DNA from 3 places in the Streptomyces sp. SGAir0957 genome. Region 3 is predicted to be linked to each of the others. Evidence: riboswitches for the same ligand, from Rfam matches in the RefSeq annotation. Region 3 holds a riboswitch; each other region holds the start of a gene.
The links. Region 3 has a riboswitch for cobalamin ahead of C1N81_RS38565 (ABC transporter substrate-binding protein). Riboswitches for the same ligand answer to the same signal wherever they lie in the genome.
Positions count from the first base shown of each region.

Region 1 (9,705 bases), 4.3 Mb from region 3:
GCGTCTCGCGCTTGAACAGGTTGGAGACCTGCGGCTCGATGCACTCGTAGACGCCCGCGATGGAGGCGATCGTCGCGGTCGGCGCGATGGCGAGGAGCAGCGAGTTGCGCATACCGACGGCGGCGATGCGTTCCCGCAGCGCGGCCCACCGCTCGGGCCAGGTCACCTGCGCGTCGGGGTAGTGGTCGGGGTGCAGGACGCCGCGCGCGGTACGGGTCTTGTCCCAGGCGGGCAGCGGGCCGTTGCGCTCGGCCAGGTCGGCGGACGCCTCGTAAGCGGCGAGCATGATGCGCTCGGCAAGGCGCGTCGAAAGAGCTTTCGCCTGCGGCGAGTCGAAGGGCAGGCGCAGCTTGAAGAAGACGTCCTGGAGGCCCATCGCGCCGAGGCCGACCGGGCGCCAGCGGGCGTTGGAGCGGCCCGCCTGCTCGGTCGGGTAGAAGTTGATGTCGACGACGCGGTCGAGGAAGGTGACGGCGGTGCGGACCGCCTCGTCGAGCCGCTCCCAGTCGATGTCGCCGTCGACGATGAAGGCGCCGAGGTTCACGGAACCCAGGTTGCAGACAGCGGTCTCCCCGTCGTCCGTCACCTCCAGGATCTCCGTGCACAGGTTCGAGGAGTGGACGGTGTGGCCGGGCTCCGCGGTCTGGTTGGCGGTGCGGTTGGCGGCGTCCTTGAAGGTCAGCCAGCCGTTGCCGGTCTGCGCGAGGGTGCGCATCATGCGGCCGTACAGCTCACGCGCGGGGAGGGTCTTCTGCGCCTTGCCCTCCGCCTCGGCCTTGCGGTACGCGGCGTCGAACTCCGCGCCCCACAGGTCGACGAGGTCGGGCACGTCGGCGGGGGAGAAGAGCGACCAGGGGCCGTCGTCGGCGACGCGGCGCATGAACTCGTCGGGGATCCAGTGCGCCAGGTTGAGATTGTGCGTGCGGCGCGCGTCCTCGCCGGTGTTGTCGCGCAGCTCCAGGAACTCCTCGATGTCGGAGTGCCAGGTCTCCAGGTAGACGGCGGCGGCGCCCTTGCGGCGCCCGCCCTGGTTCACGGCGGCGACCGACGCGTCCAGCGTCTTCAGGAACGGCACGATGCCGTTGGAGTGCCCGTTGGTGCCGCGGATCAGCGAACCCCGGCTGCGGATGCGGGAGTAGGGGAGCCCGATGCCGCCGGCGTGCTTGGAGAGGCGGGCCACCTGGTGGTAGCGGTCGTAGATCGAGTCCAGCTCGTCGAGCGGGGAGTCGAGCAGGTAGCAGCTGGACATCTGCGGGTGGCGGGTGCCGGAGTTGAAGAGGGTGGGGGAGGACGGCAGGTAGTCCAGGCGGCTCATCAGGCCGTACAGGTCCGCGACCTCGTCCAGGGCGCGGACGGAGTCGTCCTCGGCCAGACCGGAGGCAACGCGCAGCATGAAGTACTGCGGCGTCTCGATGACCTGGCGGGTGATCGGGTGGCGCAGGAGGTAGCGGCTGTGCAGGGTGCGCAGGCCGAAGTAGCCGAAGCGGTCGTCGGCCTCGGTGTCGATGAGCGCGTCGAGGCGGGCCGCGTGGAGACGGGCGAACTCGGCGGTGCGGTCGGCGATCAGGCCCTCGCGGTGGCCGACCGCGATCGACCCGGTGAAGGAGGTGACGCCCTGCGTGGCGGCCTCGGCGGCGATGGAGAGCGTGAGCAGGCGGGCGGCGAGCCGGGAGTAGACCGGGTCCTCGGAGATCAGCCCGGCGGCGGCCTCGGTGGCGAGTTCGCGCAGCTCGGCCTCGTCGGCGCGGGCGCTGCGGCCGCGCAGCGCGGCGGCGGCGACCCGGCCGGGGTCGGCGCCCGGCAGGTCGGAGGTCAGCTCGGTCAGGGTGCGCAGCAGCGCGGTGCCCGGAGCGTCTTGCGGGGCGTCTTCCGGGGTGGCTGAGACCGGTTCGGCGGGCGGCGCGATGGTCACTGGGGGCTCTCCCTCGCTCGGCTCGGGGCCTTGCGGGGAGGAGTGGCTCGGGCGCGCACGCGAGGGGGCGCCTTCGTCACCGGCCCATTCCGCGAGGCCCGGACGTCGTCTCCATCCGGGCCGGGCGGCTCGGGTGGGCTGCGGCAGGTCGTCGGACTCACGCGGGCGCGGCGTTATGCGCGCTACGTTCACCGTTGCGGGACAGTTCCGGATTTGCACCGGATTCCCCTGCGGCTGCAGCGAGAGCGAGCATACATGTTGTGCCGGGTGTGGGTGACAGCCCCATATCTTGTGTCGCGCGGGCAGGTGCGTGGCGGGCGTGCGGGCCCGCTCATGGCGACGGGCCCCTCCGCGTGCGGAGAGGCCCGTCCCGGGGTGTCGTACGACGGAGCTCAGTGGCCGGAGCCCGCTCCGACGACGGGCAGGTCCGTCTGCACGCCCTTGTCACCGGCGTCGGCGGTGTAGTCGCCGGGCGACGTCTCGTCGATGCCCTCGGGAGCCTTCGCGGCCTTCAGGACGAAGGTCAGGACGACGGTCACGATCACGTTCATCACGAACGCCGTCAGGCCGATGTACCCGATCTCGCCGATGCCCGGGATCTCCTTCGAGGACCCGCCGAAGTGCGCCTGCGTCGGCGACGCCACCCCGTACGCGGCGAGGGTGCCGTACACCATGCCGACCGCCCAGCCGGCGATCAGTGCCCAGCGGTGGAACCAGCGGGTGAACAGACCGCCGACCAGGGCAGGCATGGTCTGCAGGATCCAGATGCCGCCGAGCAACTGGAAGTTGATGGCGACGGTCTTGTCCATGGTGAGGACGAAGACGAGCGCGCCGACCTTCACGAGCAGCGACACCAGCTTGGAGACCTTGGTCTCCTGCGCGGGGGTCGCGTCGGGCTTGATGAAGTCCTTGTAGATGTTGCGCGTGAAGAGGTTCGCCGCGGCGATGGACATGATCGCCGCCGGGACGAGCGCGCCGATGCCGATGGCGGCGAACGCGACGCCCGTGAACCAGTCGGGGAACATGTCCTCGAACAGCTGCGGGATCGCCAACTGCCCGTTCTGCACCTTGATCCCGGCCGCGATCGCCATGAACCCGAGCAGCGCGAGCAGGCCCAGCATGAGCGAGTAGAGCGGCAGGATGGTGGTGTTGCGGCGGATCACGTTGCGGCTCTTGGAGGAGAGCGTCGCCGTGATCGAGTGCGGGTACATGAACAGCGCGAGCGCCGAGCCGAGCGCGAGCGTCGCGTACGTCCAGTGCCCGGCCTCACCCGGCGCGAGCGCCCCGACGGGTTTCCCTGTCGCCGGATTGACCTGCTCGAACTTCTTGCCGGCCGCGGCGAAGATGTCGTCGAAGCCGCCGAGTTTGATCGGGATGTAGATGATGGCGACCGCGATGACGAGGTAGATCAGCCCGTCCTTGACGAACGCGATCAGCGCGGGCGCGCGCAGACCCGAGGAGTACGTGTACGCCGCGAGGACACCGAAGGCGATGAGGAGCGGCAGGTCCTTGATGAACCAGTTGGTGTTCTCGCCGCCGCCGACGCCCATGACGTCGAGCACGGCCTGGATGCCGACGAGCTGGAGCGCGATGTACGGCATCGTCGCGAGGATGCCGGTGATCGCGACGGCGAGCGAGAGGCCCTTGGAGCCGAAGCGGCCGCGCACGAAGTCCGACGTCGTCACGTATCCGTGCCGGTGCGAGACCGACCACAGGCGCGGCAGGAACGTGAAGATCAGCGGGTACACCAGGATCGTGTAGGGCACGGCGAAGAAGCCGGACGCGCCCGCCGCGTAGATCGCCGCGGGGACGGCGACGAAGGTGTACGCCGTGTAGAGGTCGCCGCCGAGCAGGAACCAGGTGATCCAGGTGCCGAACGAGCGGCCGCCGAGGCCCCATTCGTCCAGCGAGTCGGTCTCGGAGCGGCGCCAGCGCGCGGCGAGGAAGCCCATGACCGTGACGGCCACGAAGAAGATGATGAAGACGGTGAGCGCGACACCGTTGACGCCGTCGTTCATCGCTGACCCTCCGGAGCCTGGGCGGACGCGGAGGCCGACGCCTTGCGGCCGCGCTGGTCACGCTGCCACAGCTTGTACGCGATCATCGTGAGCCCGGTCGAGATGATCACCCAGAGCATCTGGTACCAGTAGAAGAACGGGATGCCGATGAAGGTCGGGTCGATCTTCGAGTAGGAGCTGACCCAGAGCATCGCCACGAAGGGCGCGACCAGGCACACCCCGATGACCACGCGGACCGGTGTCACCACCGGTCTCCCTGCTTGTTCCGGCACTTCCGGCGCATCCGACATCTTGGGCTCCGTCCCCTCGCTGATCCCACTTATCTCACGTTTAACGTGCGGGAAATCTAATGCGAGAGTCTTGCTCTTTGGAACCCCTGTCCGGATAACGGACGAGCCTGTTCCGCCTCGCTCTTCAGTTATGTGGGGAAGCTATGTGAGGAAGCTATGTGAGGGAAGGGCCGCGTATGTGCGGGATCAGTCCATCGGGCGCTTCAGGCGCGCCACGAACTTGTACCGGTCGCCCCGGTAGACCGAGCGCACCCACTCCACCGGCTGCGCCGAACCGTCGATCGAGTGACGGGAGAGCATCAGCATCGGAAGGCCGACATCCGTGCCCAGCAGGCCGGCCTCGCGCGGGGTGGCGAGCGAGGTCTCGATGGTCTCCTCGGCCTCGGCGAGACGGACGTCGTACACCTCGGCGAGGGCCGTATAGAGAGAGGTGTACTTGACGAGCGACCTGCGCAGCGCCGGAAAGCGCTTGGCGGACAGGTGTGTCGTCTCGATGGCCATGGGTTCGCCGCTGGCCAGGCGGAGCCGTTCGATACGCAGGACGCGCCCGCCGGCGGAGATGTCGAGCAGCCCGGCGAGGGTGTCGTCGGCGGTGACGTACCCGATGTCGAGCAGCTGCGAGGTCGGCTCCAGGCCCTGGGCCCGCATGTCCTCGGTGTAGGAGGTGAGTTGCAGCGCCTGGGAGACCTTGGGCTTGGCGACGAAGGTGCCCTTGCCCTGGATCCGCTCCAGGCGGCCCTCGACGACCAGCTCCTGGAGGGCCTGGCGGACGGTGGTGCGGGAGGTGTCGAACTCGGCGGCGAGTGTGCGCTCCGGCGGCACCGGCGTGCCCGGCGGCAGGGTCTCCGTCATGTCGAGCAGGTGCTTCTTCAGGCGGTAGTACTTGGGCACGCGTGCGGTGCGGACGGGCGCCCCGCTCTCGTTCTCCGCACTGCTCACGTCGGTGCTCATGCTCCGCCTTCCCGGCTCCGGTGCCGATGCGACCGACGTACCCATCGGCCACGGCTCACATCGTGGCACGGCTCGCTCCGGGGGACTCCCCGCACGCTCCGTGATCCCTCCTTATACCGCCCGCTGACTCTCTGGTCTAGTCCATGTACGCGCGGATGGGAGCGGTCCCCCGAACCGCTCAACCCCCTTGTCCCAGCGGGCGGGTGTCGTTCCGATAACGGACGCACAGGTCTTTCTCAGCCACCCTTGACACCTCTATTGGTCTGGGCCAAGCTCCCCGTACTGGTCTACACCATTAAACGGAGACCGGGTCCCAGTCCCACGAAGCACTGCTCGTCGTATGCGTCGCTGTGGGTGGGGGGTTGCTGGCATCCCTGAGGAGGGTGACGTGAAGCGCAAGCTCATTGCGGCCATCGGCGTCGCGGGCATGTTGGTCTCGATCGCGGCCTGTGGCAGTGACGACGACAAGGACAGTGGGAGCAAGGCGGGGGCGGACGGGTACAAGGGGCAGACGCTGACCGTCTGGACCATGTCCGGCTCCAACCCGCCGGAGTGGACCAAGAAGGTCACCGCCGAGTTCGAGAAGAAGACCAAGGCGAAGCTGGACATCCAGGTCCAGGAGTGGAACGGCATCCAGCAGAAGGTCACCACGGCCCTCTCGGAGTCGAACCCGCCGGACGTCCTGGAGATCGGCAACACGCAGACCCCTGCGTACGCCAAGACCGGCGGTCTCGCCGAGCTGTCCGACCTCAAGAGCGAGATCGGCAAGGACTGGGCCGACTCGGTCAACAAGCCGGCCGTCTACGACGGCAAGCAGTACGCGCTGCCGTGGTACTTCGGCAACCGCACGGTCATGTACAACAAGAAGATCTGGAAGCAGGCCGGCATCACGGAGACGCCGAAGACCCGCGCCGAGCTCTTCGACGACTTCAAGAAGATCGGCGAGAAGACCAGCGCCGAGCCGCTCTACCTGCCGGGCCAGAACTGGTACTTCTTCGACGGCCTCCTCGTCGGCCAGGGCGTCGAGCCCGTGAAGAAGGACGGCGACAAGTGGATCTCCAACCTCGGTGACCCCAAGGTCGCCAAGGCCATGGACGTCTACAAGCAGTACCAGGCTTTCTCCAAGGCGCCCAAGGACAAGGACGAGGCCACGCCGCAGCAGGCCACCGTCTTCGGCAAGGGCAACACCGGCGCCATCATCGCCATGGGCTACGAGGCCGGCACCGCGCTGCAGGCCAAGAAGCTCAAGGCCGAGGACATCGGCTTCTTCACCATCCCCGGTGAGACCGCCGACAAGCCCGAGGGCGTCTTCCTCGGCGGCTCCAACCTCGCCGTCGCCGCGGGCTCCAAGAAGCAGGACCTCGCCAAGGAGTTCCTGAAGATCGCGCTCTCCGTCGAGAACGACGGCCAGCTGGTCAAGGAGGCCGGCTGGGTCCCGAAGTCCCCGGCCCTCGAGTCCTACGCCAAGGACCAGCCGGCCGCGCAGGCCGGTGCCCCCGCCGCCGCCAAGGCCGGTGGCACCACGCCGCTGATCCCGGAGTGGGCGCCGGTGGAGAACCCGCCGAACCCGATCAAGACCTACATGACCGCGGTCCTGAACGGTAAGTCCCCCGCCGCTGCCGCCAAGCAGGTCGAGGGCGAGCTCAACAAGCGCCTGAGTCAGGAGCAGTAGTCGCCCGGGCCGGGGCGGCGGAAGGGACCCAGAACCCGACCGCCGCCCCGGCCCGACGCATCGTCCAGTTACGGCTTTGGAAGAGATGGCGAGCATGGCAGTGCAGACCAACCCGGCGGAAGCGGTCGACAAGATCGCGCCCGACGGGAAGCGCAGCGGTCGCGCACCCGGGCCGCGGGGGGAGAAGCGGAAGGGCGCGGCGAACACCGTCCCGTACCTGCTGCTGCTCCCCGCCCTCCTGGTGACGGCGATCTTCCTCGGCTGGCCCCTGGTGAAGGACGGCTTGCTGTCGTTCCAGAACCTCAACATGGGCCAGCTCATCCAGCACGTCACCGAGTGGAACGGCGTAGAGAACTACAAGGAGGTCCTCGGCGGCGAGGACTTCTGGCGCGTCACGCTGCGCTCCACGATCTTCACGGCGATCAACGTCGTCCTGATCATGGTGGCGGGCACGCTCGTCGGGCTGCTGCTCGCGCGTCTCGGCAAGAAGATGCGCCTGACGCTCATGCTGGGCCTGGTCCTGGCCTGGGCCATGCCGCTCGTCGCGTCGTCCACCGTCTACCAGTGGCTGTTCGCGTCCCGCTTCGGCATCGTCAACTGGGTCCTCGACAAACTCGGCTGGCACTCCATGGCCGACTACAACTGGACCGGCTCGCAGATCTCCACGTTCTTCGTGATCGGCCTGCTGATCGTCTGGGGCTCCATCCCGTTCGTCGCGATCAACCTGTACGCCGCCACGACCACCATCCCGCGCGAGCTGTACGAGGCCGCGGCCCTGGACGGGGCCGGCATGTGGAAGCAGTTCACCTCGGTGACCTTCCCCTTCCTGCGCCCCTTCCTCTACGCCACCACGTTCCTGGAGATCATCTGGGTCTTCAAGGCGTTCGTGCAGGGCTTCACCATCAACGAGGGTGGCCCCGACCGGCTCACCGAGACGCTGCCGATCTACGCGTTCGTCGAGGGCGTCGGCAACCAGCACTACGGCAAGGGCGCGGCGATCGCCCTGCTCACCATCGTGATCATGCTGCTCCTCACCGCGTACTACCTCCGCATCGTTCTCAAGCAAGAGGAGGACGAGCTGTGAAGCGCTCACTGCTCGGCCGCGTCTGGCCCAACGCCACGGCGCTCGTGCTCTTCGTGTTCATGGTCTTCCCCGTGTACTGGATGTTCACGACGGCCTTCAAGCCGACCGCGGACATCGTCACGGACAACCCGGTCTGGTTCCCGACCGATGTCACGTTCGAGCACTTCAAGACGGCCGTCGACGCGCCCGACTTCTGGCAGCTGGTCACCAACTCGATCACCGTCACGGTCTGCGCGGTACTGCTCTCGCTCGTCATCGCGCTGTGCGCGTCGTTCGCCCTCGCCCGGATGCGGTTCAAGGGGCGCAAGGGCATGATCCTGGTCTTCATGATCGCGCAGATGGCGCCCTGGGAAGTCATGGTCATCGCGATCTACCTGATCGTGCGCGACGCCGACATGCTCAACAGCCTCCTCCCGCTGACCCTCTTCTACATGGTGATGGTGCTGCCCTTCACCGTCCTGACGCTGCGCGGCTACGTGGCCGCGGTGCCCAAGGAGCTGGAGGAGTCCGCGATGGTCGACGGGTGCAGCCGCCCGCAGGCCTTCGTCAAGGTCATCCTGCCGCTGCTCGCGCCCGGCCTCATGGCCACCTCCCTGTTCGGCTTCGTCACGGCGTGGAACGAGTTCCCGCTGGTGCTGATCCTCAACAAGGAACCGGGATCGAAGACCCTTCCCCTCTGGCTGTCGCAGTTCCAGAGCCAGTTCGGGGACGACTGGGGCGCCACCATGGCAGCGGCCTCTCTCTTCGCCATCCCGATCCTCATCGTCTTCGTCTTCCTGCAGCGCAAGGCCGTCAGCGGCCTCACCTCCGGCGCCGTGAAGGGATAACGCCCCCGATGACCACTCTCACCAGCGGCACCGACACACTCACCCGCGACGCGCTCGCCGTCCTGCAGCCCGGCTTCGCCGGCACCACCGCCCCGGACTGGGTGCTGCGCAGGCTCGGCGAGGGCCTCGCGTCGGTCGGCCTGTTCGGCCGCAACATCCAGACCCCCGACCAGGTCGCGGCGCTCACCGCCCAGTTGAAGGCGGAACGCGACGACCTCCTCGTCGCCATCGACGAGGAGAGCGGCGACGTCACCCGCCTCGAGGTCCGTACGGGCTCCTCGTTCCCCGGCAACCACGCGCTCGGCAAGGTCGACGACGTGGAGCTGACCCGCTCCGTCGCCTTCGAACTGGGCCGACGCCTCGCCGAGTGCGGCGTCAACCTCAACTGGGCGCCGTCCGCCGACGTCAACGCCAACCCCGACAACCCGGTCATCGGCGTCCGCTCCTTCGGCGCCGACACCCAGCTCGTCGCCCGCCACACCGCCGCCTACGTCGAGGGCATGCAGGCCGCCGGGGTCGCCGCCTGCACCAAGCATTTCCCCGGCCACGGCGACACCGGCGTCGACTCGCACCACGACATGCCGCTCATCGACGTCGGCCTCGACGTCCTGAACGCCCGCGACCTCGTCCCGTTCCGCGCGGCGATCGCCGCCGGCAGCCGCGCCGTGATGAGCGCCCACATCCTGGTCCCGGTCCTCGACCCGGACCGCCCCGCGACCCTCTCCCGCCGCATCCTCACCGGCCTGCTCCGCGAGGAACTCGGCTACGACGGCCTCATCGTCACCGACGGCATCGAGATGCAGGCCATCTCCTCCGCCTACGGGATCGAGCGCGGCAGCGTCCTCGCCATCGCCGCGGGCGCCGACGCCATCTGCGTCGGCGGCGGCCTCAACGACGAGGGCACGGTCACCCGGCTGCGCGACGCCCTCGTCGCCGCCGTCCGCTCCGGCG
Region 1 is NZ_CP027293.1:3,091,743-3,101,447, reverse strand. It holds gene C1N81_RS18805 (ribonucleoside-diphosphate reductase subunit alpha) at 1-1,912, opposite strand, end outside; cobalamin riboswitch at 2,037-2,172, opposite strand; gene mctP (monocarboxylate uptake permease MctP) at 2,305-3,930, opposite strand; gene C1N81_RS18795 (DUF3311 domain-containing protein) at 3,927-4,220, opposite strand; gene C1N81_RS18790 (GntR family transcriptional regulator) at 4,407-5,171, opposite strand; gene C1N81_RS18785 (extracellular solute-binding protein) at 5,560-6,843, shown strand; gene C1N81_RS18780 (carbohydrate ABC transporter permease) at 6,938-7,927, shown strand; gene C1N81_RS18775 (carbohydrate ABC transporter permease) at 7,924-8,754, shown strand; gene C1N81_RS18770 (glycoside hydrolase family 3 protein) at 8,763-9,705, shown strand, end outside.
Region 1: it holds a riboswitch for cobalamin, as region 3 does, so the genes downstream of both, C1N81_RS18805 (ribonucleoside-diphosphate reductase subunit alpha) here and C1N81_RS38565 (ABC transporter substrate-binding protein) in region 3, are expected to answer to the same signal.

Region 2 (9,705 bases), 6.8 Mb from region 3:
GCAGCCGGCGGCTCATCGACGCGGGCGACCACCACGCGGCCGTCTTCTGGATCATCGCCACGTTCGCCCGCTGCCACACGATCCTGGCGGCCGACGCGCCCGAGCTGCACGAAGCCCGCGCCCCCGCCTTCCGCGCGGCGGTCGCCGACCTCGGCATCGACTCCGCCCACGACCTCGTCCAGCGTTGCGACGAGGTGATCCGCTTCCTGCCCCGGCTCTGGCGGACGACCGAGGAGATCCTGCGGCGCAACCCCGGCATCACCGACTGACCGGGGAACCGTCCGCCCGCACAAGGGGCATTGATCGGCATGGCTGACGGGAGGCCGTCGACCGGGATATCTCTGGACGCGTACGGCGTCGTAGTGGCGCAGGGCAATCTGATCCGCACCGATCCGCACCGATCCGCACCGATCCGCACTGATCCGCACCGAGCCGCGCCGGGCCACCAGCCCGGCGTGGCCCGTCCGTTCGAGGAGCACCCTGTGAAGATCACAGCTGTCGACACCCTCATCACCAGCCCCGGCCGCAATTTCGTCACCCTTCGCATCACCACCGACGACGGCCTCACCGGCCTCGGCGACGCGACCCTCAACGGCCGCGAACTGGCCGTCGCCTCCTACCTCCGCGACCACATAGCCCCGCTCCTGGCCGGCCGTGACGCCGGAGCCATCGAGGACACCTGGCAGTACCTCTACCGCGGCGCCTACTGGCGGCGCGGCCCGGTCACCATGGCAGCCGTCGCCGCCGTCGACACCGCCCTGTGGGACATCAAGGCCAAAGCCGCGGGCATGCCCCTGTACCAACTGCTCGGCGGCGCCTCCCGCACCGGCGCCCTCGCCTACGGACACGCCTCGGGGCGCGACATCCCCGAACTCATCGACTCCGTACGCGCGCACCTGGAGGAGGGCTTCCGCGCCGTCCGCGTCCAGAGCGGCATCCCCGGCCTCGACTCCGTCTACGGGGTCGCCGCCTCCGCGGCCGGGCAGGGCGAGCGCTACGACTACGAACCCGCCCGCCGTGCCGGGGAGGGGCCCGCACGGCCCGCCGAGGAGATCTGGGACACCCGCGCCTACCTGCGCCACATGCCGCGCGTCTTCGAAGCCGTACGCCACGAGTTCGGCCCCGAACTGCCGTTGCTGCACGACGGCCACCACCGTATGACGCCGATCCAGGCGGCCCGCCTCGGCAAGGACCTGGAGCCCTATGACCTGTTCTGGCTGGAGGACGCGACCCCGGGGGAGGACCAGGCGGCCCTGCGCCGCATCCGCGAGCACACCACGACGCCCCTCGCCATCGGCGAGGTCTTCAACTCCGTGCACGACTACACGACGCTCCTGTCGGAGCGGCTCATCGACTACGTGCGCTCGGCGGTCACCCACGCCGGTGGCGTCACCGGTATGCGCAAACTCCTCGACCACGCCGCCGTGTTCGGTGTGAAGTCCGGGATGCACGGCCCCACCGACATCTCGCCCGTGGGCATGGCCGCCGCGCTCCACCTGGACCTGGCGATCCACAACTTCGGCATCCAGGAGTTCATGCGCCACTCGGCGGAGACCCTGGAGGTCTTCCGCACGTCGTACCGCTTCTCCGCCGGTCTCCTGCACCCCGGCGACACCCCCGGCCTGGGTGTGGAGTACGACGACGAGGCCGCCGCCCGCTTCGCCTACCGCCCCGCGTACCTGCCGGTGAACAGGTTGCGCGACGGCACGGTGCACGACTGGTGACCGGCGGGGGAGCGGTGGCGTCAGCTGAGCGCAACGGGCAGATCGGCGCCGCGCTCGACCTCGACGAGGGCCGGGCCCCGGGCCTGTGTACGCACATCGCTCTCTCGCGCGCGAAAGGCGCCCGGCCAGGACCTCGTCCCGGCAGGCGCCTCAGCCCCGTATCGGGCGTCGCTACGCGTTCTTGAACACCGCCTTCTGGACCTCGTCCGGTCCGTCGAAGCGGTCCGGCCGGGTGTCGTCGAGCTTCGAGACGACGGAGTCGTCCGCGCCGTTCTTCCGGGCCAGTTCCACCAGGTCCTCCTTGCTGGTGGGGTACTCGGCGCCCTTGAGGGCCTTCTGCAGGTCGATGGGGCTCAGGTCCGCCATGGCGGTCTCCTCGGGCTGGTGGTGGGGGGCTGCTACGGACGGTCGTCCTCGACAGCGGTGACGATCTCGGTGACGTTCGTGTACGTGGTCCCGTCCGGCAGGCGGCGCGCGGCCTCCAGGACGTAGTCCGGCGCGTGATGGGCCCGCAGGGTGTCCAGGACGGTCCGCCGGTCGGCCGGAAAGGCGGCTCGTTCGAGGTGGCGCGCCAGCTCCAGGCGCAGGGACTCGGTGTCGGCCTCCGCGCGGGCCTCGTCGCGGGCCTCGCCGGGCGGGGGGACGGGTCCGCCGGGGTCCACGCGGATGTCGTCGTCCGCCGGGGGCTCGGGGTCGTTGCCCTCCTCCACGTGTGTGTGCTGACCGGACCGGAGATACCCCTCCAGTTCGTGTTTCATCTCGTCGTCCTTGCGGGGACCGACCTGGTTGCTGCCTCGCTCCATGGGTGCACACCTCGGTTCGTGCGAAGGGTTACTGGTCGCTCCGGGTCTCGTCGGCCGCGTCGGTGACCTCGTACGTCCAGCGCAGCAGCGCGCCGATACCGCCGACCGGGATGTCGGTGACGACCGCGCCCGCCGGGCCTCCCGTCCGGTCCGTGCCGTCCGACGCCTCGTGGCCGGCGTCGGCGTACAGGGAGGGGTTGTCGTCGGGAAGGGGGAGGACGAGCACGTCGGCTCCGGTGACGGCGGCCGAGCGCAGCAGGGCGTCGTCCGCGCGTACGGGGTACGGGTCGCTCTCTCCCAAAGTGTGCGCATCGCTGCGCCGTACCGCCACTTGGTCGGGGCCTGGGCCCACCCAGGTCTCCCGGGCCAGGTCGGGCCCGTCGGGGCGCAGCAGCAAGGTGTCGATCCGGTGCTCGCGCGCGGCCTCGACGACGGCCGGAACACCCTCGACGGCGCTCTCCGGCCGGTCGTCCTTGCGCGCGCGGCCGGAGCGGAAGCGGTCCAGGGCTGCCTGGAGGCGGCGGCTCGTGTGCTCGCTCCGGGCGCGTTCGACGGCCTCTTCGAGCGCTGAGGAGTCGGAGCCCGCGGCACGGCCGCCGTGCTCGGTCTCGACCGTGGCCTCGCGGACGGCTTCCGGGAGCTTCTCGTGCACCGCGTGCCGTTCGCGCGGATCGCCCACGAGGACCACCAGCTCGGCGCCGGACTCCTCGTAGGCCGTGGCCAGTGCCTCGGCGATCTCGGCGGCGTTCTGCTCCCAGGTGTTCTCCACCTTCAGCTGGAAGTGCCGTTCGGACCAGTCGGAGCTGGACGTGCGGTGGACGGGCCACTGCTGCCCCTCGACGCCGCCGACGTCCCGCGATCCGCCGGGGCCGCGCCGTTCGAAGTCGGCGCCGGTGCGGTCCACGTACGCGACGAGGCAGACGGGGTCCTGGCCGCACAGCTCGACCAGCGGCGTCAGCCGGGGCAGCGGGCCCCAGAAGGTGAGCTGGCCCTGCGGGGCGCGGGAGAGGCGGTGACTCAGGACCACCTCGCCGTCGGCGGCGAAGAGGGCCCGGCCCGTCGGGTACTCCGCGACGGCCGTGCCGGTCAGGGTGTCGCCCACGGCCCGCACGGTCGCGGCGTCGGTGCCCTGCTCCTCCAGCGTCCTGCACACCTCGCGTACGGACAGCTCGCGCCGCTTGGCCCCGGACTCGTCGTTCTGGCCAGGATCGAAGTAGACCGTGGCCCATGGGCCGGCGCGGTCGAAGAGCGGCCCCAGAAATGACACATGCATGTTTCCTCCTCGATCATCCCGCTTCACCCTTTTCGCTCCTTATGGGGCCTGGGTACCCGGGGCGCCGCGAGGAAACCTCCCGGAATCCGGAGACCCTCACGAAATGCCGACCGGTCGGGCCCGCGAGCCGTCCCCCGCGCACAGCCGACGGCCGGCGTCGGGGCGGGGCCGGTTACGGTACGCGGATGCTGCATCTGCGTTTGATCACCCCGGCGGGCACGACGGACGCCGTGGTGCGTCTGATCGAGGACACGGTCGGCACCACACACCTGGTTCTGCTGCCAGGGGCGGCCCGTGACCCGGCGGGGGACGTCGTGATGTGCGACGTCGCCCGGGAGGCCGGTGACGAACTCATCGACGGGCTGCGGAAGTTGGGGCTCGACCGGACGGGCTCCATCGCCGTCGAGGACATCGACCTGTCCCTCTCGCGGCGTGCGGAGCAGGCGGAGGAGGCGGCGCCCGGCGAGGGCGCGGACGCCGTGCTGTGGGAACACCTGGAGGAGACCACCCACGAGGAGTCGACGCTCACCGTCACCTACGTGGCGTTCCTCCTCGTCGCCACGATGATCGCGGCGTGCGGTGTCGTCCTGGACAACGCCATCCTGATCGTGGGCGCCATGGCCGTCGGCCCGGAGTTCGGCCCGCTCGCCGGGGTCTGCACGGCCCTGGTCCAGCGCGCCCCGCGCCTCGCCCTGCGCTCGCTGGTCGCGCTGCTCGTCGGGTTCGCGGCCGCGATGGCGGTGACCGTGGGCTTCAGCGCCTTCATGGACGCGGTGGGCCTGTTCACCAAGGGGCAGCTGGAGGCGGAGCGCCCGAACACGGGGTTCGTCTACGCGCCGGACTGGTTCTCGTTCGTGGTCGCGGTGCTCGCGGGCGCGGCCGGCATGCTCTCCCTCACGTCGGCGAAGTCGGGCGCGCTGGTGGGGGTGGCCATCTCGGTGACCACCGTGCCCGCGGCGGCGAACGCCGCGGTCGCCCTCAGTTACGGCGACATGACCCAGACGTGGGGCTCCTCGCAACAGCTCCTGCTCAACCTGCTGGGCATCGTCCTGGCCGGCACGTTCACCCTTCTGACGCAGAAGTTCCTCTGGGCCAGGCAGCGTGCACGGACCGCGGAACGGGTCGGCCGCTGATGCCCGGGACGGAGCCCCGCGCGCTCCCGGCGGACGACGCGCTCCGGGACGTCACCGAACTGGGCGGATTCTTCGTCCTACCTGCCGGTGGTGGTGGGCACGGCGCCGGGGCGCCGTCGTTCGCTGAGGGCTTCGCCGCGCGGGCCCGTGAGGTGAACCGCAGGTACGCGACGACGACCGAGGCACGTGTCGGCTGGTCCATCGCCCACCTGGGGCTCGCCGCGCGGCTCTGGTCACCGCTCCTCGCGTGCACGGTCCTGCACGGCATCGTGCTCGATCTGAGCCGCGTGGAATGGGCCGACGACAGCTCGGCGATCCGCCTGCGGGGCGCCGCCGAAGGACGCCTCGTCGCCCCATTCCGACTCCCCGACGTGGTCGAGGCGGTGTACGAGCAGGTGGCCGGCCCGCTGGCGGCGCTGGAGAGCACCTTCGACGTGAAGGTCGCGCCCCGGCTCCTGGACGGCAACGTCGCCTCCGCGCTCGTCGGATCCGCGGCCGTACTGCTGCGGGCACGCCCCGGAACGGGCCCGGCGGTGACCCGTCTGACCCACGCCCTGCTCGGCACCGGGCGCCTCACGGGCACGGGCCGCGTCACCGGCCCGGGGCTGTCCTTCCGGCGCAACAGTTGCTGCCTCTACTACCGTGCGCCCGGCGGCGGGAAGTGCGGCGACTGCTGTCTGACGGGCCGCTGACGGCCGACAGCGGAAGGTCACGCGCGATCCGTCGGGCCGGGCGGGCACGGTCCGTGCCTGCCCGGCCCGACGGATCGCCACCGGAGGGCCGGTCCGTCAGGAGGCGCCGTCGGCGTCGTGGTGCTCCAGTTCCCCGCGGACGGTGCGGGCGGCGGCGACCAGGTTCTCCAGCGAGACACGTGTCTCGGGCCAGCCCCGGGTCTTCAGGCCGCAGTCCGGGTTGACCCACAGCCGTTCGGCGGGGATGGCGTCGAGCCCCGTACGCAGCAGGGCGGCCGCCTCCTCCCGGCCGGGGACGCGGGGGGAGTGGATGTCGTAGACCCCGGGCCCCGCCTCGCGCGGGTAGCCGTGCCCGGCGAGTTCACGGGCGACCTGCATATGGGAGCGGGCGGCCTCCAGGCTGATGACGTCGGCGTCGAGATCGTCGATGGCCTGCACGATGTCGCCGAACTCGGCGTAACACATGTGCGTGTGGATCTGTGTCTCCGGGCGCACACCCGAGGTGGTGAGCCGGAACGCCTCGGTCGCCCAGGCCAGATAGGCGGCGTGGTCGTCGGCGCGCAGCGGGAGGGTCTCGCGCAGGGCGGGTTCGTCGACCTGGATGACGGAGGCGCCGTTCGCCTCCAGGTCGTCGACCTCGTCGCGCAGGGCGAGGGCGACTTGGCGCGCGGTGTCCCCGAGCGGCTGGTCGTCGCGGACGAAGGACCAGGCGAGCATGGTGACGGGCCCGGTGAGCATGCCCTTGACGGGCCGGTCGGAGAGGGACTGGGCGTACGTGGTCCAGCGCACCGTCATCGGCTCCGGCCGGGAGATGTCGCCGGCCAGGACCGGCGGACGCACGTACCGGGTGCCGTAGGACTGGACCCAGCCGTGCTGCGTCGCCAGGTAGCCGGTGAGCCGCTCGGCGAAGTACTGCACCATGTCGTTGCGCTCGGGTTCACCGTGCACGAGGACGTCGAGGCCGGTCTTCTCCTGGAAGGAGATCACGTCGCGGATCTCGGTCCTGATGCGCTCCTCGTAACCCGCCGTGTCGAGACGTCCGGCGCGCAAGTCGGCTCGTGCGGCGCGCAGTTCGGCCGTCTGCGGGAAGGAGCCGATGGTGGTGGTCGGCAGGAGCGGGAGGCGGAGGCGGGCGCGCTGGGCGGCGGCCCGCTCCGGGTACGCCTGGGCGCGGCGGGTGTCGCTCGCGGTGACGGCGGCGGCGCGGGCGCGCACCGCCGGGTCGCGGGTGATCGGCGAGGTGGCGCGGGAGGACAGGGCGGCCCGGTTGACCGCCAGTTCGGCGGTGATCGCGTCCCTGCCGAGGGCGAGCCCCTTGGCGAGCGCGGCGGTCTCGGCGGTCTTCTGCCGGGCGAAGGCCAGCCAGCGCCGGATCTGCGGGTCGATGTCGCGTTCGAGCGTCGCGTCCAGCGGGACGTGCAGCAGCGAGCAGGAGGTGGCGACGTCGACCCGGTCGGCGAGCCCGAGCAGTGTTCCGAGCACGGTGAGCGACTTCTCCAGGTCGTTGACCCAGATGTTGCGGCCGTCGACGACACCGGCGACGAGGCGTTTGCCGGGCAGCCCGCCGACGGCGGCGAGCGCGTCCAGGTTGGCGGCCGCCGGGCCGGTGAAGTCGAGGGCGAGCCCGTCGACCGGCGCCTTGGCGAGCACCGGAAGCGCGTCGCCGAGCCGGTCGAAGTACGACGCGACCAGGAGCTTCGGCCGGTCGGTGAGGCCGCCGAGGTCGCGGTAGGCGCGGGCGGCGGCGTTCAGCTCGGCCGGGGTGCGGTCCTGGACCAGGGCGGGTTCGTCCAGCTGCACCCACGCGGCGCCCGCCGCCCGGAGGTCGGCCAGGACCTGGGCGTACACGGGCAGCAGCCGGTCGAGGAGGGTGAGCGGGTCGAAGTCGGCGGCGACGCCGGGCGCGGGCTTGGCGAGCAGGAGATAGGTGACCGGCCCGACCAGCACCGGCCGGGGCGCGAGGCCGAGGGCGAGGGCTTCCCCGACCTCCGCGACCTGCTTCGCGGAGTCGGCGGCGAAGACGGTGCCGGGCCCCAACTCGGGCACGAGGTAGTGGTAGTTGGTGTCGAACCACTTGGTCATCTCCAGCGGGGCGGCGTCCTGGGTGCCGCGGGCCATGGCGAAGTAGCCGTCCAGGGCGTCGGCGTCGAGGGCGGCCCGGTGGCGCTCGGGGACCGCGCCCACCATGACGGTGGTGTCCAGGACATGGTCGTAGTACGAGAAGTCGCCGGTGGGGACTTCGGTGAGGCCCGCGTCGGCGAGTTCCCGCCAGTTGGCGCGGCGCAGGTCGGCGGCGGTGGCCCGGAGGGCGTCGGCGGTGACGCGGCCCTTCCAGTACCCCTCGACCGCCTTCTTCAGTTCGCGGCCCTGGCCCTGGCGGGGGTAGCCGTGCGCGGTGGCGCGAGCTGCCGCGGCGGCGGTGCTGGTGGTCACGGAGATCTCCTTCGAGAGACGTATCCCTTGGATCCCGGGGACTCGTTGGGCACGAAGGAGTGACACGGACGGCGGGGCGATGCCGCGCGCCGAAGGCGCGGTCCCGTCCGCCGCACATGTACGCCGACCCGCCCACGAGGTCACACGGAATGTCCGTGTGCGCGTCGTACGCACACGGGCAGTCGGCAGGTCTTCGGACTCGTGAGCACGTCCGTCCGAGGCCGGACGGGACACCTACTGGCCGTCGCTTCCCAGACCTCTTTCCCGAGGCCCAGTGCGTATGACGGCGGTCGTTCCCACTCACCGCTGCGGGGCAGTCCCGGAGTTTCACCGGGTTCCCTCTTACGACGCCCTGCCTGGCTGACAGGGCGAACCAGCTGCGGGAGTCACCCTAGGCGTTGTCGACGGGTGTGTCACTGCCGGTCGGCCGCGGCCCGCACGAACCGCCGCAGATGCGCCCGGGTCTCGGCGGGGCGCTCCAGCCACGGCTCGTGTCCCGCGCCGTCGACCCGGGTCAGCGGAGCACCGAGGCGCGCGGCGAGCGAGGCGAGCGCGGACAACGGGCGGGGATCGTCGGCGCCGCCGAGGATCTCCAGCTGCCGGGGCAGACACGCGGCCAGTTCGTCGAGGCGCTGCCCGACCGGGTCGGCGCGTCCTTCCGCCCCGAGTTCGCGGTTCATCGTCCAGTTGACCGGGCGCCGGTGCCGGGCATCCTGTGCGGCCCAGCCCCAGGCGCGTTCGGGGTCGGCGTGGTCGGTGAACCAGGACAGCGTCAGCAACTCGGTCTCCTGCTCCTCCGTGCGGCGGGTCAGGTTCTGGAGTGCGCACAGGCGTTCCCGCTGGTCCGGTGTCATCCGCCGGTCCCGCGCCGCCCGGTCGGCCGCGCGCCAGTCGCCGACGAACGGCCCGCACAGGAGAAGCATCGCGGCCACGCGGTCCGGGTGGGCCATGCAGAAGCGGGCGGCGAGGTCGGTGCCGTAGGAGTGGCCGATCAGTACGGCCGAGGGCAGGCCCCAGAGGTCGAGGAGTTCGGCGAGATCGTCGAGGTGCCGTGCGAGGGTGTGACGGCCCTGCCAGGGGGACTTGCCCGTGCCGCGTTGGTCGTAGCGGTACACACGTGTGAGGTCCGCCGGCATGACGGCGACGTCGTGCAGGTAGTCCGGCAGGCCGGGCCCGCCGTGCAGCAGGACCACGGCGGGTGCGTCACCACCCCGCCGCGTCGGGTCGTCCAGCCGGACCCAGTGCAGGCGGGCGGTGTCGGTCATGAGGGCGTACCCGTGCGTCTCCGTCAGATCCACCGCGCAGAAACTACCGGTGCGGCGCGGACTTCACCACACCACCCCGGCCTCCGCGGAAGGCGCTGCGGGCCTGCCGCGAGCATGGCGTGCGGACGCTGATCGTGGTCGGCGGGGTGGCGGCCAACTCCCGTGTGCGGGCGCCCACCGAGGAACACTGCCGGGCCGCGGACGTCGAAGACGTCGGCGGCGCGCCGCGTGACGCCATAGGGGTGCCGGGCGTCCTACGGGCTTCGGGGCGGCGGTCAGGATCTGGCCCGGTACGGTACGCGGCCGAGGAGTTCGGCGAGACCCTGGCGGGTGGTGGCGAGGACGACGCGGTCCTGGGCGCGCAGGACATAGCCGGGCGGGA
Region 2 is NZ_CP027293.1:655,755-665,459, reverse strand. It holds gene C1N81_RS08100 (hypothetical protein) at 1-269, shown strand, start outside; gene manD (D-mannonate dehydratase ManD) at 483-1,724, shown strand; gene C1N81_RS08090 (DUF2795 domain-containing protein) at 1,896-2,090, opposite strand; gene C1N81_RS08085 (DUF2795 domain-containing protein) at 2,123-2,527, opposite strand; gene C1N81_RS08080 (baeRF2 domain-containing protein) at 2,556-3,800, opposite strand; gene C1N81_RS08075 (DUF389 domain-containing protein) at 3,986-4,933, shown strand; gene C1N81_RS08070 ((2Fe-2S)-binding protein) at 4,933-5,625, shown strand; gene metE (5-methyltetrahydropteroyltriglutamate--homocysteine S-methyltransferase) at 5,722-8,058, opposite strand; cobalamin riboswitch at 8,225-8,451, opposite strand; gene C1N81_RS08060 (alpha/beta fold hydrolase) at 8,472-9,356, opposite strand; partial or broken gene C1N81_RS08055 (tRNA (adenosine(37)-N6)-threonylcarbamoyltransferase complex transferase subunit TsaD) at 9,410-9,529, shown strand; gene C1N81_RS08050 (NAD-binding protein) at 9,599-9,705, opposite strand, start outside.
Region 2: it holds a riboswitch for cobalamin, as region 3 does, so the genes downstream of both, metE (5-methyltetrahydropteroyltriglutamate--homocysteine S-methyltransferase) here and C1N81_RS38565 (ABC transporter substrate-binding protein) in region 3, are expected to answer to the same signal.

Region 3 (9,705 bases):
CTACACCGTGTTCATGCTGTACGCGGCCGGGCTGAAGTTCGTCCTCGTCTCGTTCATCTTCTACGCCCCGGCGACGATCCTGTTCGTCATGGCCCGCAGGGAACAGGGGCGGCGCCTGTTCTCGCCGGGGGAACTGGTCGTCCTCGCCGTCTCCGTCGCGGGCGCCGTGCTCGGTGTCGTCGCCCTGACGGCGGGGTGGATCAGCCTGTGAGACCCGACGCGCGACTCCTGACCCCGTCAACGCCCGGAGGCACCCCGTGACCGACGACCACGCCACCCCCGCGTCCGCCGCGTACGGCGTCCACTCCGAGGTGGGCCGGCTGCGCAAGGTCCTCGTCTGCGCGCCGGGGCTCGCCCACCGCAGGCTGACCCCGACCAACTCCGACGACCTGCTCTTCGACGACGTGATGTGGGTGGAGAACGCCCAGCGCGACCACGCCGACTTCGTGAACAAGATGCGGCAGCGCGGCATCGAGGTGGTCGAGCTGCACGAGCTGCTCGCGCAGACCGTGGCGCGGCCCGAGGCGAAGGCGTGGCTGCTCGACCGCAAGATCGTCGCCAATCAGGTAGGGGTCGGGCTCATCGACGACACCCGTGCCTTCCTGGAGACGCTGCGGCCCGAACAGCTCGCCGAGTTCCTCATCGGCGGTCTCGCCACCACCGACCTCCCGGACGAGTACCGCTCCGCGTACGTGTCGATGGCGCGCGAGTCCAGCGGTGTGCGCGAGTACCTGATGCCGCCGCTGCCCAACACGCTCTACACCCGCGACACCACCTGCTGGCTCTACGGCGGCCTCACGCTCAACCCGCTCTACTGGCCGGCCCGGCACGACGAGACCCTGCTGATGAAGGCGGTCTACCGCTTCCACCCGGACTTCGCGGACTCGACCGTCTGGTGGGGCGACCCCGAACAGTCCTGGGGGCAGGCGACGTTCGAGGGCGGCGACATCATGCCCGTCGGCAACGGCGTCGTCCTCATGGGCATGAGCGAGCGCACCTCACGGCAGGCCATCACGCAGGTCGCCGCCGCGCTGTTCGAGAAGGGCGCGGCCGAGCACGTCATCGTCGCCGGGATGCCGAAGCTGCGGGCCGCCATGCATCTGGACACCGTGTTCACCTTCGCCGACCGGGACATCGTCACGCTGTACCCGCGGATCATGGACTCGGTGCACACGTTCTCGCTGCGCCCCAGCGACAAGGCGCCGGGCCTGGACATCACGGACGAGGGGACGACCCCGTTCGTCGACGTCGTCGCCCGCGGGCTCGGCCTCCGGGAGCTGCGGGTGATCGAGACCGGCGGCGACGTGTACGCCTCCGAGCGCCAGCAGTGGGACAGCGGCAACAACGCGGTCGCCCTGGAACCCGGCGTCGTCGTCACCTACGACCGCAACACCCAGACCAACACGCTGCTGCGCAAGGCGGGCGTCGAGGTCGTCACGATCGTCGGCGCCGAACTGGGCCGCGGCCGGGGCGGCGGCCACTGCATGACCTGCCCGATCGTCCGCGACCCCGTGACCTACTGAGCCACCTGCTCACATGTGTGTGTCGATGCCGAAGGCCCGGCGCAGCTGCGCCATGTCGTGCCGGTCGCGGTCGGCCGGCTCGTACCCCTGGTGGAAGCGGACCTGCTGCGCGGCCGAGAGGCACGGCACCGGCTCCCCCGCGACGGTGCCGGTGACGAAGGCCTCGGCCGGGTAGCGGAACGGCCGCTCCGGGTCGGGCGAGGACTGCTCGGCCGAGCCGTCGGCGGCGAAACGCAAGGGGTGCAGGTCGAGTTCGCGGCCGTCGGGGTGGGAGAGGACGAAGCGCGCGGGGCGCCAGTCGAGGGTCTCGGCGAACCCGGCGCCGCTGAGGGCGGCGAGCACGGCGGGCTCCTGCTCCGCGCGGTGCATCAGGTCGAGGTCGCGGTGGTCCCGGGTCTGCCGGCCGACGAGGGCGTCGATGCCCCAGCCGCCGCCGATCCACACGTCCGCCCCGGCCGTCCGCAGCAGGGCGAGGACGCCGAGCACGTCGTCAGCTGTCATCACCCGGCGCAGGCTAGGTCCGCGGGGCGCCGGTGGCGAACGATTTTTCGGGGGCACGGCCGGGGCCGTGATACGTTCCGTGAGCCAGTCGTACCTTTGTGCGTTCGCCGATGAACGCGTACGGGTCAGGGAATCCGGTGGAAGTCCGGAGCTGACGCGCAGCGGTGAGGGGGACGGGCGGGGCCACTGCCACTGGACCGCGCAGCGGTCCGGGAAGGCGCCCCGCCTGGATGAACCCGAGTCCGAAGACCTGCTGGCGGCCTCCGGGACCGAGACCCGGCCGGGGGTGAACCGTAGGCCGGCTCCGCGTATGGGCCCTGGACGCAGAGGAACCCCCGTGCCCTTCGCACGTCGACTCCGCCCTTCCGCACTGCTGTTGACGGGCGCCCTGCTGCTCACCGCGTGCGGCGGTGGCGCGGACTCCGCCGGCGCCGCCAAGGGGGCCGGCGCCGCCGTCACCCTCGACAACTGCGGCGCGAAGGTCCGCGTCGCCGGGGCCCCGCGCCGCGCCGTCGCCCTGGACCAGGGCTCGGCGGAGATCCTGCTCTCGCTCGGCCTCGCGGACCGGATGGTGGGGACCGCGACCTGGACCGACCCGGTCCTCAAGGGTTTGGAGAAGGCGAACGCCAAGGTGCCGCGCCTCGCCGACCGCTACCCCTCCTTCGAGAAGGTCCTGGACACCGAGCCGGACTTCGTCTCCGCGTCCCTCACAAACACCATCGGCAAGGGCGGGGTGGCGCCGCGCGAGAAGTTCGAGGAACTGGGCGTACCGACCTACCTCTCCCCCGCCGACTGCGCGGGCAAGGACAACAGCGGCGACGGCGACGGCGTCCGTACCAGCGCGCTCACCATGGACACCGTCTACGGCGAGATACGGGACCTGGCGCGGATCTTCGGCGTGAAGGAGCGCGGCGAGAAACTCGTCGCGCGGCTCGAATCCCGTGTCTCCGAGGCGACCACCGGGATCGACGCCGAGGGTGTGAGCGTCCTGTACTGGTTCGCCAACTCCGACGCGCCCTACATGGCGGGCTGTTGCGGGGCGCCCGGCATCGTCACGAAGGAACTCGGCGTGCGCAACGTCTTCGACGACACGCACGAGGAGTGGCCGCAGATCAACTGGGAGACGGTGGCCGACCGCGACCCCGACGTCCTCGTCATCGGCGATCTGACCCGCCGCTCGCAGTCCGCCGAGTCCGCCGCGCAGAAGATCGAGTTCCTGGAGTCCGACCCCGTCACCAAGAACATGACGGCCGTGAAGAAGAAGCGGTACGTGCTGCTCAGCGGGCAGGCCCTCAACCCCACCATCCGGACGGTCGAGAGCGTGGAGAAGGTGGCCGCGGCGCTGCGCGAGTTCGGCCTCGCCAAGTGAACACGGCGCTCCGGCCCGCCCTCTACTGGGCCGCGGCCCTCGCGGCGCTCTGCGGCTCGGTCGCCGTCGCCATCACCGTCGGGCCCGCGCACATCCGCGTCGCCGACGTGTGGTCGACGGTCGGCGCCCGGCTCGGCTGGGGCGCCTCGGACCTCTCCCCGATCCGCGACGGCATCGTGTGGAACCTGCGGCTGCCGCGCACCCTGCTCGCGGCGGTCTGCGGCGCGGGCCTCGCGGTGTGCGGCACGGTGCTGCAGGCGCTGCTGCGCAATCCGCTCGCGGACCCGTTCGTGCTCGGCGTCTCCTCGGGCGCGTCGACCGGGGCGGTGCTCGTGGTGGTCCTGGGCCTCGGCGGCGGGGCGCTCTCCGTCTCCGGCGGCGCCTTCCTCGGCGCCCTCTGCTCGTTCGCGCTCGTCCTCGTCCTCAGCCACCTGCTGGGCGGGACGACGGACCGGGTGGTGCTGTGCGGGGTCGCCGCGATGCAGCTGTTCTCGGCGCTGACCTCGTTCGTGATCCTCACCGCCGCCGACGCGGAGACGACGCGCGGCGTCCTGTTCTGGCTGCTCGGCTCGTTGAGCGGGGTCGGCTGGACCGAGCTGTGGCTGTGCCTCGCGGTCCTTGTGGCGGCGCTCGCGGTGTGCCTCGGGTACGGCCGGACCCTGGACGCGTTCGCCTTCGGGCACGAGGCGGCCGCCGCGCTCGGCGTGCACGTGGCGCGGACCCGGCTCGTCCTGCTCTGCGTGACGGCGCTCCTGACGGCGGTGCTGGTCAGCGCGGCCGGGGCGATCGGCTTCGTCGGGCTCGTCCTGCCGCACGCGGCGCGCGCCCTGGTCGGCCCCGGGCACACCCGGCTGCTCCCGGTCACGGCCGTCGCCGGGGCGGTGTTCCTGGTCTGGGTCGACACCCTGGCCCGTACGGTTCTCGCACCGCAGGAGGTTCCGGTGGGGGTGGTGACGTCGCTGATCGGCGTGCCCGCGTTCGTGCTCGTCCTCTTCCGCGGCCGGAGCCCGCGATGAGCGCGGGGCTGGCGGCGGACCGCGTCTCCTGGTCGGCGGGCGGCACCCTCGTGCTGGACGGCGTGAGCCTGACGCCGCGGCCCGGCGCCGTCACCGGTGTCCTCGGCCCGAACGGCTCGGGCAAGTCGACGCTGCTGCGGCTGCTCGCCGGGGTCCTCGCCCCGGCGTCCGGCGTCGTCACGCTCGACGGCGGCCCGCTCGGGGACGTCCCGCGCAGGACGGCCGCGCGGCGCATCGCGCTCGTCCATCAACAGGCGGACACTCAGGTCGAGTTGACGGTCGCCGACGTCGTACGGCTCGGCCGCACCCCGCACCGCAGGGCCTGGTCGGCCGCGTCGGCGGCGGACGAGGCGGCGGTCCGCGACGCCCTCGCCCGCACCGGCCTCGCCGATCACGCGGACCGGCTGTGGCACACCCTGTCGGGCGGTGAGCGCCAGCGGGCGCAGATCGCGCGCGCCCTCGCGCAGGAGCCGCGCGAGCTGCTGCTCGACGAGCCCACCAACCACCTGGACATCCAGCACCAGCTGGAACTGCTCGACCTGGTCTCGGGGCTCGACCTGACCAGCGTCGTCGCCCTGCACGACCTGAACCTGGCCGCCCACTACTGCGACCAGGTCGTGGTCCTGCGCGGGGGTCGCGTCGTCGCGGCGGGCGAGCCGGGCGCCGTCCTCACCGAGGAGCTGATCGCCGACGTCTACGGCGTCCGCGCGCGGATCTCCCCGCCCGAACCGGGCGAGCGCCCCCACATCCGCTTCCTGGGGACGCTCACGCGATAGGCCGTCGTCACGCCGTCACTCGAAGCGGTCGGGGTCCCCCGCGCCGCGCCGCACGACGGTGGCCTCTCCGTCGGAGAAGTCGACGACGGTCGTCGGCTCGGTGCCGCAGTCGCCGGAGTCGAGCACGGCGTCCACCACGTGGTCGAGCCGCTCCTTGATCTCCCAGCCCTGCGTCAGCGGTTCGTCCTCGCCGGGCAGCAGCAGGGTGCTGGAGAGCAGCGGCTCGCCCAGCTCGGCGAGGAGCGCCTGGGTCACGACGTGGTCGGGGATGCGGACACCGACCGTCTTCTTCTTCGGGTGCTGCAACTGGCGCGGCACCTCGCGCGTCGCGGGCAGGATGAACGTGTAGCTGCCGGGCGTGGCCGCCTTGATGGCGCGGAACACGTCGTTGTCGATGTGCACGAACCTGCCGAGCTGCGAGAAGTCCTGGCACATCAAGGTGAAGTGGTGCTTGTCGTCGAGGTGCCGGATCGCCCGGATCCGCTCGACGCCGTCGCGGTTGCCGAGACGGCAGCCGAGCGCGTAGCAGGAGTCCGTGGGGTAGGCGATCAGGGCGCTGTCGCGGACGGAGTCGGCGACCGCGCCGATGGTGCGCGCTTGCGGGTTCTCGGGGTGCACGTCGAAATAGCGGGCCATCCGTCGACCCTACGGGATCAGTGGCGAACGCCACGGCGTTGCGGGGCGGCGTATTCCGCGTACACGCGCGACAATCCCGACACCCGCCCACCCTGCCCTCGTCCGGCGGGCGCCCGACGGACCATACTGGGCGTGCCCCGACCACTCACAGAAAACCCCATGGCCAAAAACAGCAGCTCACCGACCACCGTCCCCGACACCGCGTGGCTCGGTCACGGGCGCCACCTCGGCCCCGAGCCCGAGCAGGACGTGCGGCGCAACCTGATCGCCCTCAAGGCGGCCGGGGTCCTCGACGACTTCCTGGACCTCGACCCCGTCGAGGCGGCCCGCTCCACCGTCCTGCACCCCCGCGACGAGTCCGCCGACCCCGGACCCACCGCGCGGCGCGTGTTCGAGGCGCGCTGGCGGGCCGACGACGACGTCACGGTGCGCGCCCAGCTGACGACGTACGAGCCCGAGGGGCGCCGCAAGGACGGTGACGGCGTCGTCTGGGTCGTCGCCGCCGAGGCGGAGCGGGCCTGGGACCCGCAGTGGGCGTCGCCCGTGACCATGTTCTGGCCGGACAGCGTCATAATCCCGTGGGACCACGCGATGGTGCCCGGTGTGCGCCTGCGCGCGGTCAACCACCTGCCCAAGGACGACGACGAACTGCGCCACCGGCTGCGCGACTGCACCCGCGAGAGCTGGTACGTCCACGTCGTGGTGCACGAGGCGATGACGCCGGACGCGCGGGGGCAGCGGCCGGTCACCGAGTTCCTGCCGCCGAGCCTGCGCCACCGGGTGATCGAGCACCGGGCCACCCCGGAGCAGGCGCAGATCGCCGACTTCGCGATGAAGCGGGAGCTGAAGCTGCGGATGCCGCGCGGCGGCGCCGTCATCCTGCCGACGGCCCCGCAGGAGCCGGGGTACGACGCCGAGCGCTTCGCCGTGCGCAACGTCTTCCTGGACGGCTCGGAACCGGTCGAGCTGTTGCAGCGGATCAACGAGTTCGCGGCGCTGCCGCGGCCCCTGCCCCCGGACGCGGAGCGGGCGCTGACCCGTCTTCGGCAGGGCTGGCACCTGCTGACGGCCGAGGAGGAGCTGGCCCACGCCCAGTCGATGGTCGGCCGGTACGCGGAGGCGCTCGACGCCATGACGAAGTCGCGGGACCTGTACCGGGAGGCGGCCGAGGCCGCGCAGGCCGCGCTCGCCGAGGTCGGCGCCACCGCTCCGCCCGGCCCGGCCGGGACCGGCCAGACCAAGGCGGACGGTTCGCCGCTGAGCGCTCTCACGAAGGCGTTCGGCCGCTTCCGCGACCCGAACAAGTAGCCGATCCGGGCAAGTAACCGATCCGGACAAGCGGCCGATCCGGACGAGCGGCCGATCCGGACGAGCGGCCGCGGGGCGCCCGGGGCGGCCCCGGGGCGATCACTCCTCCTCTTCCGCCTCCTCCAGGCCGCCCGGGTCGGACATCCGCAGCGCGATCTCCCGCAGCAGCTCGGTGGAGTTGACGTCGGTCCGCCCTTCGTCGTGCACCTTCGCGAGCTGGGTGAAGAGGAACGCGAACGCCTCGACGAGCGACACGCTGGCCGGCATCAGCGCGGCGATGGCCAGCTCTGCGGCCTCCTCCGGGTCGGCCCCGGCCGGGATCTCGATGGTCGGGAACACCTCCGACACGAGCCGCCCGAGCTGGGTGAGGTCGTTGTCGAGCTCGGCCCCGTCATTGATTCTGCGCACCATCTCCTGCGTCTCGGTCAGTACACCGATGGCCCGCAGAACGATCTCCCTCTGTTCCATGTGCGGAGCCTATGCGGGCGAGCCGCCCGCGCGTGCAACGTGGTCGCAACGTCCTGTCGCCTTCACTGTCCGTCATGAGTGACGACGCCGGTGACGAGGCGCCCCGCGTACAGCTGACCCCGGCCGCCGCCGGTCTGCTGCGGCGGCTGCGCGAGGACCACGGGCCGCTGATGTTCCACCAGTCGGGCGGCTGCTGCGACGGCAGCGCGCCCATGTGCTACCCGGCGGGCGAGTTCCGCACCGGCGCCGCGGACGTGCTCCTCGGGGAGCTGTCCGTCGACGGGGTGGCGGAGCCCGTGCCGTTCTGGATGTCGAGGAGCCAGTACGAGGTCTGGAGCCACACGCGCCTCATCGTCGACGTCGTCGAGGGGCGCGGCAGCGGTTTCTCCCTGGAGGCGCCGGAAGGAGTACGTTTCCTGATCCGTTCCCGCCTGGTCGGCGCGTAGCCATCGACGGGACCGCTGTCGTCTGCTGAACTCCCCTGATGCAGACGAGAGTTGGCAAGAGACACAAGCAGGTCGTCGCGAGCCTCGCGCTCGTGGGCGCGCTGACCGGTGCCGGTCTGACGGGGGCGGCACCGGCGGGCGCGGCCACCACCGCCGGGCGCGTCGCGCCGGGCGTGTCGTACACCGAGTTCGACGTGCCGGCCGCCAAGGGCACCGCCCACGCCCATGTCCTCACCGTCGATCTGCGCGACCCCCGGGTCCGCGTCGACCTGCTGCACCCGGGTGCGGTCGGGGCCCGCGCCACCGTCTCCGCGATGGCCGACGCCACCGGCGCCGTCGGCGGCGTCAACGGGGACTTCTTCAACATCTCCGAGGCCCAGCACCCCGGTGTCGAGGCGACCGGCGCCGCGGTCGGCCCCGCGATCGCGAGCGGCCGCACCCTGAAGGCGGCCGTGCCGGACGGCCAGCGGTTCGGCCCGGCCCTCCCGCCCGGCACCTCGACGCGGGACGTGCTCGGCGTCGGCGTCGATGGGCGGGCCCGGCTGGACAGTATGGCCCTGGACGGCTCGGTGCGCACCCGCGCGGACCGCCTGCCGCTCGGCGGGCTCAACCAGTACGCCCTGCCCGTCGGTTCGGTCGGCGCGTTCACCCCGGAGTGGGGCAGCGTCTCGCGGGTGCGGGCCACGTGCGGCACGGACACGCAGCGGGCGGCGCCGTGTTCCACGGACACCTACGAGGTGACGGTGCGCCACGGACGCGTCGTCACGGCGGCGGACACGCCGGGCGCCGGTCCGATCGCGGAGGGCACGACCGTCCTGGTGGGCCGGGAGGCGGGCGCGCAGTGGCTGCGCAAGCTGTCGCCGGGCGACCCGGTGGGGGTGCGTCACCGGCTGGTCGCCGCGCGCTCCCGGGTCCCGTACCGGTTCGCGGTCGGCGGCTATCCGGTGCTGCGCGACGGCGCCCCGCTCCCCGGCCTCGACGCGAACACCTCCGCGGTCCGTACGGCCGCGGGCATCGGCGACCACGGCCGCACGCTCTATCTCCTCGCCCTGGACGGCGCGCCCGCGTACCGCACGGGCCTGTCCATCGCCGAGGTCGCCGCGACCATGCGGGCGCTGGGCGCGGACGACGCGTTCTCGCTCGACGGCGGCGGTTCGTCGACCCTCGCGGCCCGGGAGCCGGGGGCGGCGTCGGTGACGGTCCTCAACCATCCGACGGACGCCCCCGAGCGCGCCGTCGCCAACGGCATCGGGGTGTACGCGCGCGGCTAGCCCTTGTCCCGTACGGCGACGAGGCCGTTGAAGACACCGACGTAGGCCGTGCCGTCGGGGCCGAGCGTGACCGGCGCCCAGTTGTTGTCGTAGGCGATGCCGGTCCCGGCGAGGCGCTTCCAGCGGGTCGCGCCGGTGCGGAAGTCGACGGCGGTCAGGTACCAGGCGTCGATGCCGAGGGAGTTCGGCTCCTTCGTGTAGAAGTACAGCAGCCCGTTCGCGGTCGACAGCTTCGGCACGGTGGACGGGGAGCGGACGCCGCTCTCCCAGACCGTGTCGCAGCCGCTGCCGTCGGGGCGCACGTCGACGCGGGTGACGCCGCCGACGACGCTGCGCCCGAGGGTCAGCGAGGTGATGTTCTCGTAGCCGTAGTTGTTCTCCACGATCAGGC
Region 3 is NZ_CP027293.1:7,431,186-7,440,890, reverse strand. It holds gene C1N81_RS38580 (basic amino acid/polyamine antiporter) at 1-211, shown strand, start outside; gene C1N81_RS38575 (arginine deiminase) at 258-1,523, shown strand; gene C1N81_RS38570 (nucleotidyltransferase domain-containing protein) at 1,533-2,024, opposite strand; cobalamin riboswitch at 2,116-2,297, shown strand; gene C1N81_RS38565 (ABC transporter substrate-binding protein) at 2,335-3,393, shown strand; gene C1N81_RS38560 (FecCD family ABC transporter permease) at 3,390-4,409, shown strand; gene C1N81_RS38555 (ABC transporter ATP-binding protein) at 4,406-5,185, shown strand; gene C1N81_RS38550 (L-threonylcarbamoyladenylate synthase) at 5,201-5,821, opposite strand; gene C1N81_RS38545 (hypothetical protein) at 5,981-7,129, shown strand; gene C1N81_RS38540 (hypothetical protein) at 7,229-7,597, opposite strand; gene C1N81_RS38535 (DUF779 domain-containing protein) at 7,672-8,043, shown strand; gene C1N81_RS38530 (phosphodiester glycosidase family protein) at 8,082-9,314, shown strand; gene C1N81_RS38525 (hypothetical protein) at 9,311-9,705, opposite strand, start outside.